Regions from separate parts of the Streptomyces sp. NPDC087215 genome, predicted to be linked through region 1. Evidence: riboswitches for the same ligand, from Rfam matches in the RefSeq annotation. Region 1 holds a riboswitch; the other holds the start of a gene.

Region 1 (9,252 bases):
GCTCGCCGAGCCGGGCGGCGGCGGCGCTGACCGAGGTGACGCCGGGGATGACGGTGGTGTCGTAGCGGTCCGCGAGCCGCTTGTGCATGTGCTGGTAGGAGCCGTAGAAGAGGGGGTCGCCCTCGGCGAGCACGGCGACGGTGCGGCCCGCGTCGAGGTGGGCGGCGAGCCGGGCGGCGGCCTCCTCGTAGAAGTCGTCCAGGGCGCCCCGGTAGCCGCCGGGGTGGTCGGTGGTCTCCACGGTGAGCGGGTACATCAGCCGCTCCTCGACGTGGTCCTCGCGCAGGTGCGCGGCGGCGATGGAGCGGGCGATGGACCGGCCGTGGCGGGCCGAGTGGTAGGCGACGACGTCGGCGTCCCCGATGGCCCTCACGGCGGCCAGCGTCATCAGCTCCGGGTCGCCGGGCCCCAGCCCGACCCCGTACAGCCTGCCCGGGGTGCGCGGTGCGGTGCTCATGCCTGGATCTCCGCTTCGTGGGCGAGGGCGTTGAGGGCGGCGGCCGTCATGGCGCTGCCGCCGCGCCTGCCCCGGACGACGAGGTATTCGAGGCCGAGGTCCTGGGCGGCGAGGGCGTCCTTGGACTCGGCGGCGCCGATGAAGCCGACGGGTATGCCGAGGACGGCGGCGGGCCGGGGCCCGCCCTTCGCGACCATCTCCAGGAGGTGGAAGAGGGCGGTGGGCGCGTTGCCGATGGCGACGACGGAGCCTTCGAGGCGGTCCCGCCACAGTTCGAGGGCGGCGGCGGAGCGGGTGGTGCCCAGTTCGGCGGCGAGGCCCGGCACGGCCGGGTCGGAGAGCGCGCAGATCACCTCGTTGTCGGCGGGCAGCCGCTTGCGGGTGACGCCGCTGGCGACCATCTGGGCGTCGCAGAGGATCGGCGCCCCGGCGCGCAGCGCGGCGCGGGCCCGGGTGACGACGCCGGGGGAGTACGCGATGTCCTGGACGAGGTCGGTCATCCCGCAGGCGTGGATCATGCGGACCGCGACCTGGGCGATGTCGGCGGGCAGGCCCGAGAGGTCCGCCTCGGCGCGGATCGTGGCAAAGGACCGGCGGTAGATCTCCGCCCCGTCCTTCTCGTAGTCGAACATCGTGGTGCTCTCGCTCATCTCGTGTGGGTCGCCGGGTTGCGGGCCGCCGCGACCGCCTCGGACAGGGCGGCGCGGGGGGTGGGGACGTCGTCCACCAGGTAGCCGTCGTCACCGGTGGCGACGACTTCGGTACGGGCGCCGTGGGGGTGCCCGCAGCGGCGCGCGCAGCCGGAGTAGTGCACCGGCAGCGGGCCCGGGGGCGCGGCGAGCGCGTCGGCCCGCACATCGGCGAGGGACTTGGCGCAGCCGGGCCGCCCGGTGCAGACGGTGACGCCGGTGCCGGGCGCGTCGGGCCGGGTGATCAGGCCGTGCGCGGCGAGCGCGGGCAGCCTGCCGGGGCCCGCGCCGACGACGACCGCTCCGCGCCAGGGCGTGAGCCGGACCTCGTCGGCGGGCAGCAGGGCCCGCAGCTGGGCGGCGGTCAGCCTGCCCAGCGGGGCGAGGACGTGCGGGGTGCCGCCGGGCAGTTCGCCCGGCGGGGGCGGCGGTGACACCGGCGGCGGGGGTACGGAGACGGGCTCGGCCGCGATCCCGGCGCGGGCCAGTGCCCCGGCCCAGTCCGGTACGTGCGCCCCGGGCAGTTCCCGGGGGCGCCAGGCCCCGGTCCCGGCGGCGTCGGCGGCGTCGAGGAAGGCGAGGGCGGCGGCCAGGGCCGCCGGGACGGCGTCGGCGGCCCCGGTTCTGAAGGCCAGCGGGCCCAGCCGCAGCAGGGCGGTGCCGCCGGGCGCTGCGACCAAGGTCACATCGCCGCCGAGTCCGGCGACGTCCCCGCGCCCGTCGTCCAGGACGAACAGGAACCGGCCCGAGAGCGCCGCCGCCCGGGGCTCGGCGCACAGGGCGCCGTCCAGCGCGCGGGCCCACAACTGCGCGTCGCCGTGGCCGAGTCCGTCGAGTCCCGCGGTGGGCGAGGCGACGATGTTGCGGACGCGTTCGTGCCGGGGGGAGGGCAGCAGGCCCGCCGGGGCGAGCCGGTCGGCGAGCGCGGCCCCGCAGTCGTCCGGGAGGCCGCGCAGTTCCGCGTTGCCGCGCGAGGTGACACTGATCCGTCCGTCGCCCAGCTCCTCCGCCGCCGCCGCCAGGACCTCCACCTGAGGGGCGGTCAGACGGCCTCCGGGAAGCCGGAGTCGGGCGAGCCCGCCGTCGTCGGCGGAGTGCGGGCGCAGCGCTCCCGGGCACGCGTCGCCGCGGTCCCGGGTGCGGGGCGCGGACGGCGGGAGCGGGGTGGGCGGCATGGCGGCGAGCATACCGACGGGGGACCGGACGGCTCGCGGGTGTGATCCGGACGACTGCGACGGCGGCCCCGGCCCGCCGACGGCACGTTCTACTATGCAGACGGCATGGGGTCCCAGGACCCCGGGGAGGAAGCCCGGTGCGATTCCGGCGCGGTCCCGCCACTGTGAGCCGGTCCGGCACCACCGGGCAGGTGAGCCAGGAACTCCCGCCGTCCACACGACCACCCGGGGCGCGGACCACCCCGAGGAAGGCCTGCGTAGCCATGCTCCTGCTGCTGTCGCACTCCGACACCGACCTGCTCAGTGCCCGCGCGGCCGGCGGACCGGTGGAGTACCGCTTCGCCAACCCCGCCCGGCTCCCCCTGGCCGATCTGCCCGGCCTCCTGGACGGCACCGACCTCGTCGTCGTCCGTCTCCTGGGCGGGCTCCGCTCCTGGCAGGAGGGCCTGGACGCGGTCCGCGCCGCCGGACTGCCGGTGGTCGTCCTCAGCGGCGAACAGGCCCCCGACGCCCAGCTGATGGAGGCGTCCACCGTCCCCGTCGGCGTCGCCACCGAGGCCCACGCCTATCTCGCGCACGGCGGCCCGGCGAACCTGGAACAGCTGGCCCGCTTCCTCTCCGACACCGTCCTGCTCACCGGCCACGGCTTCGAGTCCCCGGCCGCCGCCCCCACCTGGGGCCCGCTGGAGCGGACCGCCCGCACGACGGACGGCCCGACCGTCGCCGTGCTCTACTACCGCGCCCACCACATGAGCGGGAACACCGGCTTCGTCGAGGCCCTGTGCGCGGCGGTCGAGGACGCGGGCGCCCAGGCCCTCCCGCTGTACGTGGCGTCCCTGCGGGCCCCCGAGCCGGAGCTGCTCGACCGGCTGCGCGCCGCCGACGCGATCGTCACCACGGTCCTCGCGGCGGGCGGCACCAAGCCCGCCGAGGCGCAGGCGGGCGGCGACGAGGAGGCCTGGGACGCGGGCGCGCTGGCCGGGCTCGACGTGCCGATCCTCCAGGCGCTCTGCCTGACCTCCTCGCGGGCCGCGTGGGAGGAGAGCGACGAGGGCCTGTCGCCGCTGGACGCGGCGAGCCAGGTCGCCGTCCCCGAGTTCGACGGGCGGCTCATCACCGTCCCGTTCTCCTTCAAGGAGATCGACGAGGACGGGCTGCCCGCGTACGTCGCCGACCCCGAGCGGGCGGCCCGGGTCGCCGGGACCGCCGTGCGGCACGCCCGCCTGCGGCACATCCCGAACGCCGACAAGAGGCTGGCGCTCGTCCTCTCCGCGTACCCGACGAAGCACTCCCGCATCGGCAACGCGGTCGGCCTCGACACCCCCGCCTCCGCCGTCTCCCTGCTGCGCCGGCTGATCGCCGAGGGGTACGACTTCGGGCCCGCCGACGAGCTGCCCGGTCTGGTCTCCGGCGACGGCGACGAGCTGATCTACGCCCTCATCGAGGCGGGCGGCCACGACCAGGACTGGCTGACCGAGGAGCAACTGGCGAAGAACCCGGTCCGCATCCCGGCCGCCGACTACCGGCGGTGGTACGCGGAGCTCCCCGCCGGGCTGCGCGAGCGCGTCGAGGAGCACTGGGGGCCCGCCCCCGGCGAGATGTTCCTCGACCGCTCCCGGAACCCGGAGGGCGACATCGTCCTCGCCGCGCTGCGGCGCGGGAACCTCCTGGTCCTGATCCAGCCGCCGCGCGGCTTCGGCGAGAACCCGATCGCGATCTACCACGACCCGGACCTGCCGCCGTCGCACCACTACCTGGCGGCGTACCGGTGGATCGCGGCCCGCGCGGACGACGGCGGCTTCGGCGCCGACGCCATGGTCCACCTGGGCAAGCACGGCAACCTGGAGTGGCTGCCCGGCAAGAACGCGGGCCTGTCCGCCGCCTGCGGCCCCGACGCGGCCCTCGGGGACCTGCCGCTGGTCTACCCGTTCCTCGTCAACGACCCCGGCGAGGGCACCCAGGCCAAGCGGCGCGCCCACGCCACGCTCGTCGACCACCTGGTGCCGCCGATGGCCCGCGCCGACTCCTACGGCGACATCGCGCGCCTGGAGCAGCTCCTCGACGAGTACGCGCAGATCTCCTCCATGGACCCGGCGAAGCTGCCCGCGATCCGCGCCCAGATCTGGACGCTGATCCAGGCGGCCCGGCTCGACCACGACCTCGGTCTGGAGGAGCGTCCGGGGGACGACGGCTTCGACGACTTCCTGCTGCACGTCGACGGCTGGCTGTGCGAGGTCAAGGACGCCCAGATCCGGGACGGTCTGCACGTCCTGGGCGGCGCCCCGGCCGGTGAGGCCCGGGTCAACCTGGTCCTGTCCATCCTGCGGGCCCGGCAGATCTGGGGCGGTACGCAGGCGCTGCCCGGTCTGCGGGAGGCGCTGGGCCTGGACGAGTCGGCCGCGACCCGGACCACCGCCGACGAGGCGGAGGCGAAGGCCCGCGAGCTGGTCGAGGCGATGGAGGCGGCGGACTGGTCCGTGGACGCGGTCGCCCCGGTGGCCGCCGCGTACGGCCCCGAGGTGCACGCGGTGCTGCGGTTCGCCTGTGAGCAGGTCGTGCCGAGGCTCGCCGCCACCACCGACGAACTCACGCACGCCGTGCACGCCCTGGACGGCGGCTTCGTCCCGGCCGGTCCCTCCGGTTCGCCGCTGCGCGGTCTGGTCAACGTCCTGCCGACCGGCCGCAACTTCTACTCGGTCGACCCGAAGGCCGTACCGTCCCGGCTGGCCTGGGAGACCGGGCAGGCGCTCGCGGACTCGCTCCTGGAGCGCTACCGCACCGACAACGGCTCCTGGCCGACCTCGGTGGGCCTCTCCCTGTGGGGCACGAGCGCGATGCGCACCTCGGGCGACGACGTGGCCGAGGCGCTGGCCCTGCTGGGCGTCCGGCCCCTGTGGGACGAGGCGTCCCGCCGGGTGAACGGTCTCGAACCGATCCCGCTGGCCGAGCTGGGCCGCCCCCGCGTCGATGTCACCCTGCGCATCTCCGGCTTCTTCCGGGACGCGTTCCCGCACGTCATCGGGCTCCTCGACGACGCCGTACGGCTGGTCGCGGGTCTTGAGGGCGAGTCCGCCGAGGACAACCACGTCCGGGCGCACACCCAGGCCGACCTCGCGGAGCACGGCGACGAGCGGCGCGCCACCACCCGTATCTTCGGCTCCCGGCCGGGCACGTACGGCGCGGGCATCCTCCAGCTGATCGACTCCCGCGACTGGCGCACGGACGCCGACCTCGCCGAGGTGTACACGGTGTGGGGCGGGTACGCGTACGGGCGCGGTCTCGAAGGGCGCCCGGCGCGGGCCGAGATGGAGACCGCGTACAAGCGGATCGCGGTGGCCGCGAAGAACACGGACACCCGTGAGCACGACATCGCGGACTCCGACGACTACTTCCAGTACCACGGCGGCATGGTGGCGACCGTCCGCGCGCTCAAGGGCACCGCCCCGGAGGCGTACATCGGGGACTCGACCCGCCCGGAGACGGTCCGCACCCGCACGCTCGTCGAGGAGACGTCCCGGGTGTTCCGGGCGCGGGTGGTCAACCCGCGCTGGATCGAGGCGATGCGCCGCCACGGCTACAAGGGCGCGTTCGAGCTGGCGGCGACCGTCGACTACCTCTTCGGGTACGACGCCACGACGGGCGTGGTCGCGGACTGGATGTACGACAAGCTCGCCCAGGAGTACGTCCTCGACCCGACGAACCAGGCCTTCCTGAAGGAGGCCAACCCGTGGGCCCTGCACGGCATCGCGGAGCGCCTCCTCGAAGCCGAGTCGCGCGGCATGTGGGAGAAGCCGGACGCGCAGACCCTGGCCGCCCTGCGCCAGGTCTTCCTGGAGACGGAGGGCGACCTGGAGGGCGCGTCCGACGCGTAGCCGACGGTGCCGGGCGGGGCCTGCCGGCCCCGGTCTAGACGGGCAACGGGGCCGTCGCCGGGGCCAGTTCGAGGACCCGGCCCCGGAAGCCCGCCCGCAGCCGCCGGTCGTGGCTGACGACGACCAGCGTGCCCCGGTAGGGGACGAGCGCGGCCTCCAGCTCCTCCACGAGCGCCGGGGCCAGATGGTTGGTCGGCTCGTCGAGGAGGAGCAGGTCGACGGGTCCGGTGACGAGCCGGGCCAGTTCCAGCTTCCGGCGCTGCCCGGTGGACAGGTCCCGGACCGGGGTCGTCAGGTCGCGGGCGGAGAACAGGCCGAGGGCGAGCAGTGCGTCCGTACGGTCCTCCCCGAAGGACTCGCCCACCGTACGGGGATCGGTGGGCGGGTCCGTCTCCTGCCGGAGCAGCCCGACCCGCGCGGGTCCGTCCTCCGTCGCCGTGTCCACCGTGCCCTCGTCGGGGGCGAGTTCGCCCGCGAGGAGCTTCAGCAGAGTGCTCTTCCCGGCGCCGTTCGGACCGGTCACCAGGAGCCGCTCGCCCGGCTCCAGACGGAGGGCGTCGAGCCGCAGCCGCCCCTCGATCCGTACTCCGGCGAGGTCCACGGGCGCGCCCCCGCCGGTGAGTTCGGCGCGGAACGCCAGCGGGGGCGGCGGCGCGGGCACGGGCGCTGCGGTGAGCCGGGCGAGCCGTTCCCCGGCGGCCCGGATGCGGCTCATGGCGCCGTGCGCCCGTGACCGGGCCCGGAAGGCGCCCGCCCCGCTGAAGGCGGCCGGGGCCTTGCGGGGGATCGCGGAGAAACGGTCGGTGTGGGTGTCGGCGAGGGCCCGGTGGCGGGCCAGTTCCCGCTTCCACTCCTCGTGCTCCCGCTGTCTGCGGGCCCGTTCGGCGGCGCGTCCGGCGAGATAGCCGGGGTAGCCGTCGCCGTACCGGCGCACGGTCCCGCGGTCCTCGTCCACCTCCAGGACGCCGGTGGTGACCCGGTCGAGGAAGGTCCGGTCGTGGGAGACGGCGACGACCGTGCCCCGGTGGGCGCGCAGCCGCTCCTCCAGCCAGGCCACGGACCGGTCGTCGAGGTCGTTGGTGGGTTCGTCGAGCAGCAGCAGTTCGGGTCCGGCGGCGAGGACGGCGGCGAGCGCGAGCCGGGAGCGCTGTCCGCCGGAGAGCGCGGCGAGCGGCCGGGCGCGGTCGAGCGGGCCGTCCCCGCCGAGGCGGCGCAGCACGGTCTCGACCCGCCGGTCGGCCCCGGCGCCGCCCCTGGCCTCGTACGCGGCGAGCAGCCCGGCGTATCCGGCGAGGTCGCCGGTCCCGGCGAGCGCCGTCTCGGCGGCGCGGATCGCCCGCTCCAGCTCCCGTACGTCCGCGAGGGCGTGGTCGACGGCGTCACCGACGGTGGCGTCCGGGGGCAGGTCCCGGGTCTGGGCGAGATGCCCGACTCCCCCGGGGACGTCGACGGTGACGGTCCCCGCGTCGGGGGCTTCGAGCCCCGCGAGCAGCCGGAGCAGGGTGGACTTCCCGGCCCCGTTGTCCCCGACGACACCGAGCCGTTCGCCGGGCCGCAGCGCCAGCGAGACCCGCTCGAACACGGCCCGGTGCCCGCCGTCGGGACGGTGGTGGTGCCTGCTGACCTCGGTGAGTAGGACACGGAACAAGGGCGGCCTCCGGAGGATCGACGACGAGAATCAATGAGACGAGACGAGACGGTCCGTCTCGCTCGATGGAGAACATACGCCATGGGCGCACCCTTCGCAAGACGTTGCGTCTCGTTCGGGAGTGCGAAGGGATCGGGAGTGCGAAGGAATCGAGAACTTCGAAAAGAAATCACGCCGGAGAGCGATGAGTGCGGCCCGGCCCGGACGTCTACCCCTATGACTGGCTCACCACCGAGGAGAACACCATGGCCGAGACCGACACCCGCATCCTGGAGACCGTCGGCGCGACCCTGCGCTACGACGTCCGGCCCGGCACCGGGACCGACCCGCGGCCCCTGCTGCTGATCGGTTCCCCCATGGACGCGAGCGGATTCGTCAGCCTCGCCTCGTACTTCACCGACCGCACCGTCGTGACGTACGACCCGCGCGGGGCGGGCCGCAGCGAGCGGACCGACGGAGCCGCCGAGAACCTTCCCGGCGAGCACGCCGACGACCTGGTCCGGCTGATCGAGGCGCTCGACGCCGGACCGGTCGACATCTTCGCGAGCAGCGGCGGCGCCATCAACTCCCTCGCCCTGGTCGCCGGGCGCGCCGACCTGGTCCACACCCTCGTCGCCCACGAGCCGCCGAGCGCCCAGGTCGTCCCGGACCGCGAGGCCGCCCTCGCGAGCTGCGCGGCCGTCCACGCCACCTACCAGCGGGAGGGCTGGGGCGCCGCGATGGCCCAGTTCATCGCGCTGACCAGCCTCACGGGCCCCATCCCGGCGAACTGGGCCGAGGAGCCCGCGCCCTCCCCCGACGCCTTCGGCCTGCCCGCCGGGGACGACGGCTCCCGCGACGACCCGCTGCTCGGCCAGAACATGCGGGGCTGCACCTCCTACCTCCCCGACTTCCCCGCCCTGCGGGCCGCGTCGACCCGGATCGTCGTCGCCGCGGGCAAGGAGTCCGAGGGCACCTTCGCCGCGCGCGCCGCGGTGGCGATCGCCGAGGGCGTCGGCACCCCGCTCTCCGTCTACCCCAGCCACCACGGCGGCTTCCTGGGCGGCGAGTTCGGGCAGCAGGGCGCCCCGGCGGAGTTCGCCGAAGCCCTGCGCGCCTCGCTCGCGGGCGCCTGACCCACGGGCGCCTGACCCACGGGCGCCTGACCCACGGGCCCGGACGCCCGGAACCCGGCCGACCGCTGCCGGGTCACGGGTGCCGGTCTACTTCTGGTGCGCGGCGGCTGCCTTCACGGCGGCCGCCGCGTCGACGTTCCCGAGGCCCAGTTCCGGGAGCCGCCCCGGGTTCGCCGCCGTGTCGCGGACCGTCGCCGCGAGCGCGTCGGGACCGAGGCCCTGGTGGTGCGGCAGGGCCGCCACGGCGGAGACGTACGGCGCGGCCATCGACGTGCCGGAGAGCTCCCCGTACCCCG
Region 2 (9,252 bases), on a different contig from region 1:
ACTTCGCCGACGGCTTCAACACGTACACGATCACGAGCCTCTACGGGAACGACCGCCGCAAGGCCCTCGGGATGCTCGTCGCGGACGCCCTCGCGCCCCTGGTCGGCGCGGCCTCCACCCTGCTGTTCACCCTTCCGGAGGAACTGCTCGGCGACTATCTCGGTTTCTTCGGCGGAGTCCTGCTCTACCTGGCCGCCGCCGAGATCCTGCCGGAGGCCCACCACGACCACCCCGCCCTCTCCACCCTGCTGTGCACGGTGGCGGGCGTCGGCTTCATCTGGTGCGTGGTGGGGATCTCCGGCGGCTGACCTCACGCGACCGGGCCGCCCGCGCAGTGCTCGACGAACCGCGAGGCCACCCCCGGCGCGCCCGCCCAGTGGGTGTGCACATAACTGGCGTGCACACCCCGCCGTACGAAGCCCTCGACCCGCCGCTCGGGCTGCCGCAGGCCCCACGCGGGCAGCTCACCGGCGCCCGGCTCGATCACGGTCCGGTGGAACTCGTGGCCCCGCATCCGCGCCCCGGCGGGCGCGAGGACGCTGTCGCTGACGGCGACGGCGTCCCGGTACCCGAGCGTGAGCCGCTCCGACATCCGGGCGTCGGCGTCGAGCACCCCGCACATCGGATTGCCGTCGAGCGACCGCGCCAGATACAGCAGTCCGGCGCACTCGGCGGCGACCGGCGCCCCCGACGCGGCCAGCACGGAGACGGCCTTCCGCAAGGGCTCGTTGGCGGACAGCGCCTCCCCGTACATCTCGGGGAACCCGCCGCCGATCACCAGCCCCGAGGTGCCCTCCGGCAGCTCCTCGTCCCGCAGCGGGTCGAAGGTCACGACCTCCGCCCCGGCGGCCGTCAGCAGCTCGGTGTGCTCGGCGTACGAGAAGGTGAACGCGGCCCCTCCGGCGACGGCGACGACCGGCCGCCGCACCCCGGCGCCCCCGGCCCCGCCCCCGCTCCCGATCCCGGCCCCCGACCCGGCCGCTCCACCAGGAGTCCCGGCCTCGGCGGACCCGGCCGACCACGGCTCGGCGGACAGTTCCGGCGCGCTGCGCGCCAGCGCGAGCAGGGCCTCCAGATCGCACCCGGCCCGTACCTGCTCCGCCTGCGCGGCCACCGCCGCCACGGCCGCCGCCTGCCGTTCGGCGACCGGTACGAGTCCCAGGTGCCGTGACGGCGTGGCCACGGCGGGCGCCCGCCGCAGCACACCGAGCACCGGCACCCCGGACTCCCCGAGCGCCTCCCGCAGCAGGTGCTCGTGCCGGTCGGTGGCCACCTTGTTGAGGATCACACCGCCGATCCGCACCTCCGGGTCCCAGGACGCGAACCCGTGGACCAGCGCCGCCACCGACCGCGACTGCGAGGAGGCGTCGACGACCAGCACCACGGGCGCCTTCAGAAGCTTCGACACCTGCGCGGTGGAGGCCAGTTCGCCCTGGTCGGCGGCCCCGTCGTAGAGGCCCATGACCCCTTCGACCACGGCCAGGTCGCAGCCGCGCGCCCCGTGCGCGAAGAGCGGCGCGACCAGCCCCGTACCGCACATGTAGGAGTCGAGGTTGCGTCCGGGGCGGCCGGTCGCCAGGGCGTGGTAGCCGGGATCGATGTAGTCGGGGCCGACCTTGTGCGGGGAGACGGCCAGGCCACGGCCGGCGAACGCGGCCATCAGACCGGTCGCGACCGTGGTCTTGCCCGCGCCCGAGGAGGGCGCGGCGATGACGAGACGTGCTACCACTCGATGCCCCGCTGGCCCTTCTGCCCGGCGTCCATCGGGTGCTTGACCTTGGACATGTCGGTGACGAGGTCCGCGAAGTCCACCAGCTCCGCCGGGGCGTTGCGGCCGGTGATGACGACGTACTGCTGCCCGGGACGGTCCCGCAGCACCTCGACGACCTCCTGGACGTCGATCCAGCCCCAGTGCAGCAGATAGGCGAACTCGTCGAGGACGTAGAACTTGTACGTCTCCTCGGCGAGGTCCCTCTTGACCTGCTCCCAGCCCTCGCGGGCCTTCTCCTCGTGGGTCTGCTCGCCCTCGGCGGTCTCCCGCTGGATCCAGGACCAGCCCTCGCCCATCTTGTTCCAGGTGACGGTGCCGCCCTTGCCGGTCTCGCCGAGCGCCTTCAGGGCGTTCTCCTCGCCGACCTTCCACTTGGCGGACTTCACGAACTGGAACACCCCGACCGGCCAGCCCTGGTTCCAGGCGCGCAGCGCCATGCCGAACGCGGCGGTCGACTTCCCCTTGCCGACGCCGGTGTGCACCATCACCAGGGCCCGGTTGCGGCGCTGACGGGTGGTGAGACCGTCGTCGGGAACGACGGTCGGCTGTCCCTGCGGCATTAAGCGGCCCTCCTGGTGGTGTGTGCGGTCTGTCCTGAGTGCCCCGCGCGGGCCGGACGCGCCGCCTGTACGTCCCTGACGAGCCCGGCGATAGCGTCGGCGCGCAGCTCCTCCAGGGTGACGGCGGTGCCGCCGAGTTCGCGGGCGAGTTCCCGGGCCAGCCCGAGCCGCACTGGTCCCGTCTCGCAGTCCACGACGACCGACGCGATGCCCTCGGCGGCGTGCAGCCGGGCCGCGCGGGCCGCGAGCGCCACCGGGTCGGCGCCGCCGCCGGTCGCCCGGCCGTCGGTCACGACGACGAGCAGCGGGCGGCGCGAGGGGTCCCGCAGCCGTTCGATCCGCAGCACGTCGTGGGCCTTGAGGAGCCCCGCAGACAGCGGGGTCCTGCCGCCCGTCGGAAGCTGTTCGAGCCGGGCGGCGGCGGCGTCCACGGACGAGGTCGGCGGCAGCGCGAGCGCGGCGTCCCGGCCCCGGAAGGTGACCAGACCGACCTTGTCGCGCCGCTGGTAGGCGTCGAGCAGCAGGGAGAGGACGGCGCCCTTGACCGCGCTCATCCGGCGCCGCGCCGCCATCGAACCGGAGGCGTCCACGGCGAACAGCACCAGGTTCCCCTCCCGTCCCTCCCGTGTCGCCTGCCGCAGGTCGTCCCGGCGCAGCACGAGTCCGGGCCCGCTCCGGCCGCGCGCCCGCTGGTGCGGCGCTGCGGCCCGTACGGTCGCCGTCAGATGCAGCTTGGTCAGCGCCCCCCGGGGGCGTACGGAGCCGGTGGTGCGGCCCTGCTCGGTCCGTGCCCGGGACCGGCGCCCGGCCGCGCCCTCGCCGAGACCGGGCACGCTGAGCACCTTCGTACGGAACGGCTCCGCGGCGGCGACGGCGGCGCGCTCACCCGAGCCCGAGCCCGCATCCGAGCCCGCATCCGAGCCCGCGCCGGTGTCCCGCGCGGCGGGCTCCGGAGCGGACGCGGGGGAGTCGGCAGCGGGCGCGCCGGGCGCGCCGGGGCCGGGGGCCTCCGGCCCCGCGCCGTCCGCCGGGGCGTCCGGCACCGTGTCCGGCCCCTCGCCCTGCGGCGGTACGCCCCCGCCGGGGCCGCCGTCCGGGCCGCCGTCGCCCGGACCGTCCGGCTCGGGCTCGTCGTCCGGGTCCCCCTGGGGTTCCTCGCCCTTGAAGCGCTCCAGGGTCTCGTCGAGCTTGTCCTCGTCGAGACCGGGCGCGTCGAAGGGGTTGCGGCGGCGACGGTGGGGCAGCGCGAGGAGCGCCGCCTGCCGTACGTCCTGCGAGTCCACCTCGGTCCGGTCCGCCCACGCGGCGAGCGCGGTCGCGGTCCGGGCCATCACGATGTCGGCGCGCATCCCGTCCACCTCGAACGCGGCGCAGGTCGCGGCGATCTGGAGCAGTGCCGCGTCCCCGAGGACCACCTGCGGCAGCCGTTCGCGGGCGGCGACGATCCGGGCCCGCAGCGCGGACTCCTCGTCGGCCCAGCGCGCGGCGAACGCGGCCGGGTCGTCCTCGAACGCGAGCCGCCGCCGCACCACCTCCACCCGCTGCGCGGGCTCCCGGGAGGCCGCGACCTCCACGGTGAGGCCGAAGCGGTCGAGCAGCTGCGGCCGCAGCTCGCCCTCCTCGGGGTTCATCGTCCCGACGAGCAGGAAGCGGGCGGCGTGCCGCACGGAGACGCCCTCGCGCTCCACGTGCGAGGAGCCCATGGCGGCGGCGTCGAGCAGGTGGTCGATGAGGTGGTCGCTCAGCAGGTTGACCTCGTCGACGTACAGGATGCCCCGGTGCGCGGCGGCGAGCAGCCCCGGCTCGAAGGCCTTCACGCCCTCGGCGAGCGCCTTCTCGAAGTCGAGGGCGCCGACGAGCCGGTCCTCGGAGGCGCCGACGGGCAGCTCGACCATCCGCGCGGGCCGCTCCGCCGCCGGGGCGGTGTCGTGCGGGCCGTCGGGGCAGCCCGGGTCGGGCGAGGCCGGGTCGCAGCTGAACCGGCAGCCCGCGACGACCGGCACCGGCGGCAGCAGTTCGGCGAGCGCCCGGACGGCGGTGGACTTCGCGGTCCCCTTCTCGCCCCGGACCAGCACCCCGCCCACGGCCGGGCTGACGGCGTTGAGCAGCAGCGCGAGCCGCAGGTCGTCCATGCCGACGACGGCGGTGAACGGATACCGGGCGTTCATCGGCCGGTCCTTTCGTCGAGTTCGCTCCACGGGCGTCCCGTCCGGGACCCCGCGCTTCCGGTGCCGGCGGGGACGGCCGTACGGGCGCCCGCGCCCGGCGGCCCTCCCGCGCTCACGGCGCTCCCGGCGGTACGAACGGCAGGCCGGGCGGCGGACCGTCCTCGATCAGCCGCAGCAGCGCGTCGGTGTCCGCGTGTTCCTCGATCAGGTCGCCGAGCCGGTCGAGCTGCTCCTCGCGGAGCGCCGCGAACGAGGTGTCCGGCGCCGGGACGAAGCGGCGCCCGGCCGCCGCGGCGACCTCCCGCAGGAACGCGCGCCGGAAACCGTCGCTCTCCAGCGAGCCGTGCCAGTGGGTGCCCCACACGGACCCCGCCCGGCATCCGTCGAGGAACGTCTCGCCGCCCAGCACCTCGGCGACGCCGTGGTGGATCTCGTACCCCTCGACCCGTTCCCCGAGGGCCTCGCCGGACGGCCGGGCGAGGGTCTTCTCGCGGGCGAAGCGGACCCGTACGGGCAGCAGCCCGAGCCCGGCGACGGCCCCCGCCCTCGACTCGACCTCGTCGTCGATGTGCTCGCCGAGGACCTGGAAGCCGCCGCAGATCCCCAGCACCGGACGGCCCTCGGCCGCGCGCCGGACGAGGGCGTCGGCGAGTCCCCGCTCGCGCAGCCAGGCCAGCGCCCGGACCGTGCCCCGGGTGCCGGGCACGACGACGAGGTCCGCGTCGACGAGTTCCTCGGGCCGGTCGACGAACCGGACGACGACGCCCGGCTCGGCCGCCAGCGCGTCCACGTCCGTGAAGTTGGACATCAGCGGTACGGCGCAGACGGCGACCCGCAGCACGTCCGCGCCGACCGGCGGGGCGACGACCGACTCGCGGACCGTGCCGCGCAGCGAGACGCGCAGCCCGTCCTCCTCGTCGATGCCGAGGCCGTGCGCGTACGGCAGGACGCCGAAGGTGCGGCGGCCGGTCAGCCCGTGCAGCATGTCGAGGCCCGGTTCGAGGAGGCTCACATCGCCCCGGAACTTGTTCACCAGGTATCCGGCGACCAGTTCCTGGTCCTCGGGGGCCAGCAGCGCCGTCGTGCCGAAGAACTGGGCGAAGACCCCGCCCCTGTCGATGTCGCCGACGACCACGACGGGCAGCCGCGCGGCCCGCGCGACCCCCATGTTGACGATGTCGGTGCGCCGCAGGTTGATCTCGGCGGGGCTGCCCGCGCCCTCGCAGATCACCGCGTCGTAGCTGCTCCGCAGCTCCTCCAGGCAGGCCATCACCGGTTCGAACAGCTCCTTCTGCCGTCCGCCGTGGTAGCCCCGGGCGCTCATCTCACCCACCGGCCGGCCCATCAGGACGACCTGGCTGGAGCGGTCGCCGCCCGGCTTGAGGAGCACCGGGTTCATCAGCGCCGTCGGCTCCACCCGGGCGGCCTGCGCCTGCATGGCCTGGGCCCGGCCTATCTCGGCGCCCTCGCGGGTCACGAAGGAGTTCAGGGACATGTTCTGCCCCTTGAACGGCGCCACCTTCAGGCCCGCGCGGACCAGCCAGCGGCAGATCCCGGCCGTCACGACGCTCTTCCCGGCGTCGGACGTCGTACCGGCGACCAGCAGCCCCCCACCCCTCACTTCGTCCTCCGCTTCACGGTGTCGGTCAGTATCCGGCCGCCCACGCAGACGGCCAGGGTGAGCGCGGTGACCCGGCGGGACAGCCGGACCGCCCGTTCGATGTCGGGCACCTCGACGGCCCGGCCCGTCGCGTTGAGCACCGGCCGGTGCTCGACCCGGCCGCCGTACGCGAGGGTGCCGCCGAGCCGGACGCCGAGCGCGCCCGCGAAGGACGCCTCGACGGGGCCCGCGTTGGGGCTGGGGTGGCGCGCCGCGTCCGCCCGCCAGGCCCGTACGGACCCGCGCGGGTCCCCGCCCGCGACGGTCGCGAGGGCGGCCGTCAGCCGGGCGCCGGGCCAGCCCGCGAGGTCGTCGAGCCGGGCCGAGGCCCAGCCGAAGCGCCGGTGCCGCGCGGACTTGTGGCCGACCATCGCGTCCAGGGTGTTGACGGCCCGGAAGCCGAGGAGCCCCGGCACGCCCGCGACCGCGCCCCAGAACAGGGCGCCGACCACGGCGTCGGAGGTGTTCTCGGCGACGGACTCGACGACCGCGCGGGCCATCGCGGGCCCGTCCAGGGACTGCGGGTCGCGCCCGCACAGGTGCGGCAGCCGCTCCCGGGCCGCCTCCAGGTCCCCGGCGGCCAGCGCCCCGCCGATCGCGCGGGCCTCCCGGCCCAGGGTCGTCCCGCCGACGACGGCCCAGACGGAGACGGCGGTGAGGGCGACGGCGGCGGACGGCCGGTCGCGCACGGTCCGCGCGGCGAGGGCGCCCAGGGCCGCGGCGGTTCCGGCGCAGACGGCGGTGTGCAGCGTGCCCCAGCCCCGGTGGTCGTGGTGGAGGCGGTCCTCGACGGCGGCGGCGGCCCGGCCGAACGCGGCGACGGGATGGCCCCTCCGGGGGTCGCCGACGAGCAGGTCCACGGCGAGACCGGCGGCGGTGCCGCACGCGAACACACCGGTGGTACTGGGGCGGCCGGGCATGGCGCTCCGTCCTCACTCAGGGTCCGCGCCCTGGATCGACGTCACCGGCGGCGAGAGTTCCTGGCTCCCGGACCCTCGGATCCGGTCACAGTGGCGGGACCGCGCCGGATTCGCACCGGACTTCCTCTTCTGCCGCCGTCTTGGCCCCGGCAGTCCACCACGCCCCGAGAACAGCCGTCAACTCACCGTTGACCTGCGGCGGGGCACTGTGCGGAGCACCACAGACAGGGCCCGGACGCGCACGGAGGCCGGGTGACCGCACACGAGGTGCGGCCACCCGGCCTCCGGGGGGTGGACCGTCAGGCGACGATCAGGTAGATGCCGTACGACACGGCCGCGACGCACAGGGCGAAGCAGGCGTAGGCGCCGGTGCGGGCCAGGACGGCGGAGCCGCCCCGCGCGGCGGCCTGCTCCTGCTTGGAGAGGCCGACGATGCCGAGGGTGAAGAGGCCCACGAGGGCGAGAGTGGCCACGAGGCTGACTCCGAACACGGAGCCGAGGGCCGCCCAGTCGATCTTCATGTCGTTCGTTCCTTACACCGCTGCGGCGGAGGCCGGGGGAGCGGACGGGTCGATGGGGGCCGGGGCCGGGATGGTCGCCTTCAGGTCCGCGTCCGTGACGGCGGCGAAGGAGCCGGCCGGGGGCGGCGGGGTGACGGCGGCCATCGCGGTGGTCACCACGCCCGCGGGCTCCGCCGGGGCGTCGGACTCGACCTCGTTGACGTTGTGGTGGTCGACCGGCTTGCGGCGGGACAGCACCCAGATGTAGGCCGAGCCGCCGATCAGGACGGCCGCGGTGGCGGCGATGCCCCAGGGGCCCTGCTTGGTGAGGAACTCGGCACCGGCGCCGACCAGACCCGCGGCGGGCAGGGTCAGGCCCCAGGCGACGAACATCCGGGTCGCGGTCGACCAGCGGACGACACCGCCCTTGCGGCCGAGACCGGCACCCATCACGGCACCCGAGCAGGACTGGGTGGTGGAGAGGGAGAAGCCGAGGTGCGAGGAGGCCAGGATGACCGTCGCGGCGCTGGTCTGGGCGGTGAAGCCCTGCTGCGGCTGGAGGTCGGTGAGGCCCTTGCCCATGGTGCGGATGATGCGCCAGCCGCCGAGGTAGGTGCCGAGGGCGATGGCGACACCGGCGGAGACGATGACCCAGAAGGGCGGGTTGGCACCGGGGGCGACGACGCCCTGGGTGACCAGCGCGAGGGTGATGATGCCCATCGTCTTCTGCGCGTCGTTGGTGCCGTGGGCCAGGGAGACGAGACCGGCGGAGGCGATCTGGCCGACCCGGTAGCCCTTGGCGGTGTGCTTCTGCTCGGTCTTCGCGCCGATCTTGTACGTCAGACGGGTCGCCAGCATCGCGGCGAGACCGGCGACGAGCGGGGCGGCGATGGCCGGGATCAGCACCTTGGTGATGATCGTGGAGCCGTTCACGGCCGACCAGCCGGCCGACATGACCGCGGCGCCGATGAGGCCGCCGAAGAGGGCGTGGGAGGAGCTGGACGGCAGGCCCAGGAGCCAGGTCAGCAGGTTCCACAGGATCGCGCCGACCAGCGCGGCGAAGATCACCTCTGTTCTGATGCCCTCTTCGTTGATGATCCCGCCGGAGATCGTCTTGGCGACCTCCACGGACAGGAACGCGCCGACGAGGTTGAGCACGGCGGACATGGCCACCGCCGTCTTGGGCTTGAGCGCACCGGTCGAGATGGTCGTGGCCATCGCGTTCGCGGTGTCGTGGAAACCGTTCGTGAAATCGAACACGAGAGCTGTCACGACCACAATGGCGAGCAGCAGCGTGATGTGTTCCATTTACCCAGGCAATCGTTTGACGTCAGTGGCCAGCCGAACGTAAGCAACCTGGGTGAACGGAAGGTGAACTGGGTAGGGCGCGACGGTGTCTCTATCCGGTGTCAACAGATTCCGTTTACGGCTCCGGAGCACCCGCTGTCCACGATGCGGTCACCCCGCAACCCCGGGTAATCCCGGACGACACCGGGCACGTACGACCTGTCCCGGTTCCACCCCCGCCACCCGGTTCCGCTCCCCGGACCGGACCATCCGACCGGGGGACCCCCCTGAGGAGACTCATGTCACTCCCCCGGGGGACCCCCGGACCCGCTCCCCGCACCCCCGGCCGGCCCCGTCCGGTGGCAGCCCGCCGCCACCCTGCCGAG

What was found. Region 1 has a riboswitch for cobalamin ahead of cobN (cobaltochelatase subunit CobN). Riboswitches for the same ligand answer to the same signal wherever they lie in the genome.
Region 2: another riboswitch for cobalamin. It lies ahead of ACIO92_RS09050 (cobalamin biosynthesis protein); the one in region 1 lies ahead of cobN (cobaltochelatase subunit CobN).

Annotation. Positions count from the first base shown of each region.
Region 1 covers NZ_JBIUZD010000003.1:446,455-455,706, forward strand. The annotation lists gene ACIO92_RS11530 (precorrin-2 C(20)-methyltransferase) at 1-457, opposite strand, end outside; gene ACIO92_RS11535 (precorrin-8X methylmutase) at 454-1,107, opposite strand; gene ACIO92_RS11540 (cobalamin biosynthesis protein CobG) at 1,104-2,333, opposite strand; cobalamin riboswitch at 2,406-2,550, shown strand; gene cobN (cobaltochelatase subunit CobN) at 2,585-6,193, shown strand; gene ACIO92_RS11550 (ABC-F family ATP-binding cassette domain-containing protein) at 6,228-7,775, opposite strand; gene ACIO92_RS11555 (alpha/beta fold hydrolase) at 8,087-8,956, shown strand; gene ACIO92_RS11560 (S8 family serine peptidase) at 9,044-9,252, opposite strand, start outside.
Region 2 covers NZ_JBIUZD010000002.1:993,861-1,003,112, forward strand. The annotation lists gene ACIO92_RS09025 (ZIP family metal transporter) at 1-308, shown strand, start outside; gene ACIO92_RS09030 (cobyrinate a,c-diamide synthase) at 311-1,729, opposite strand; gene cobO (cob(I)yrinic acid a,c-diamide adenosyltransferase) at 1,723-2,331, opposite strand; gene ACIO92_RS09040 (putative cobaltochelatase) at 2,331-4,499, opposite strand; gene ACIO92_RS09045 (cobyric acid synthase) at 4,612-6,120, opposite strand; gene ACIO92_RS09050 (cobalamin biosynthesis protein) at 6,117-7,079, opposite strand; cobalamin riboswitch at 7,111-7,253, opposite strand; gene ACIO92_RS09055 (hypothetical protein) at 7,379-7,600, opposite strand; gene ACIO92_RS09060 (inorganic phosphate transporter) at 7,613-8,887, opposite strand.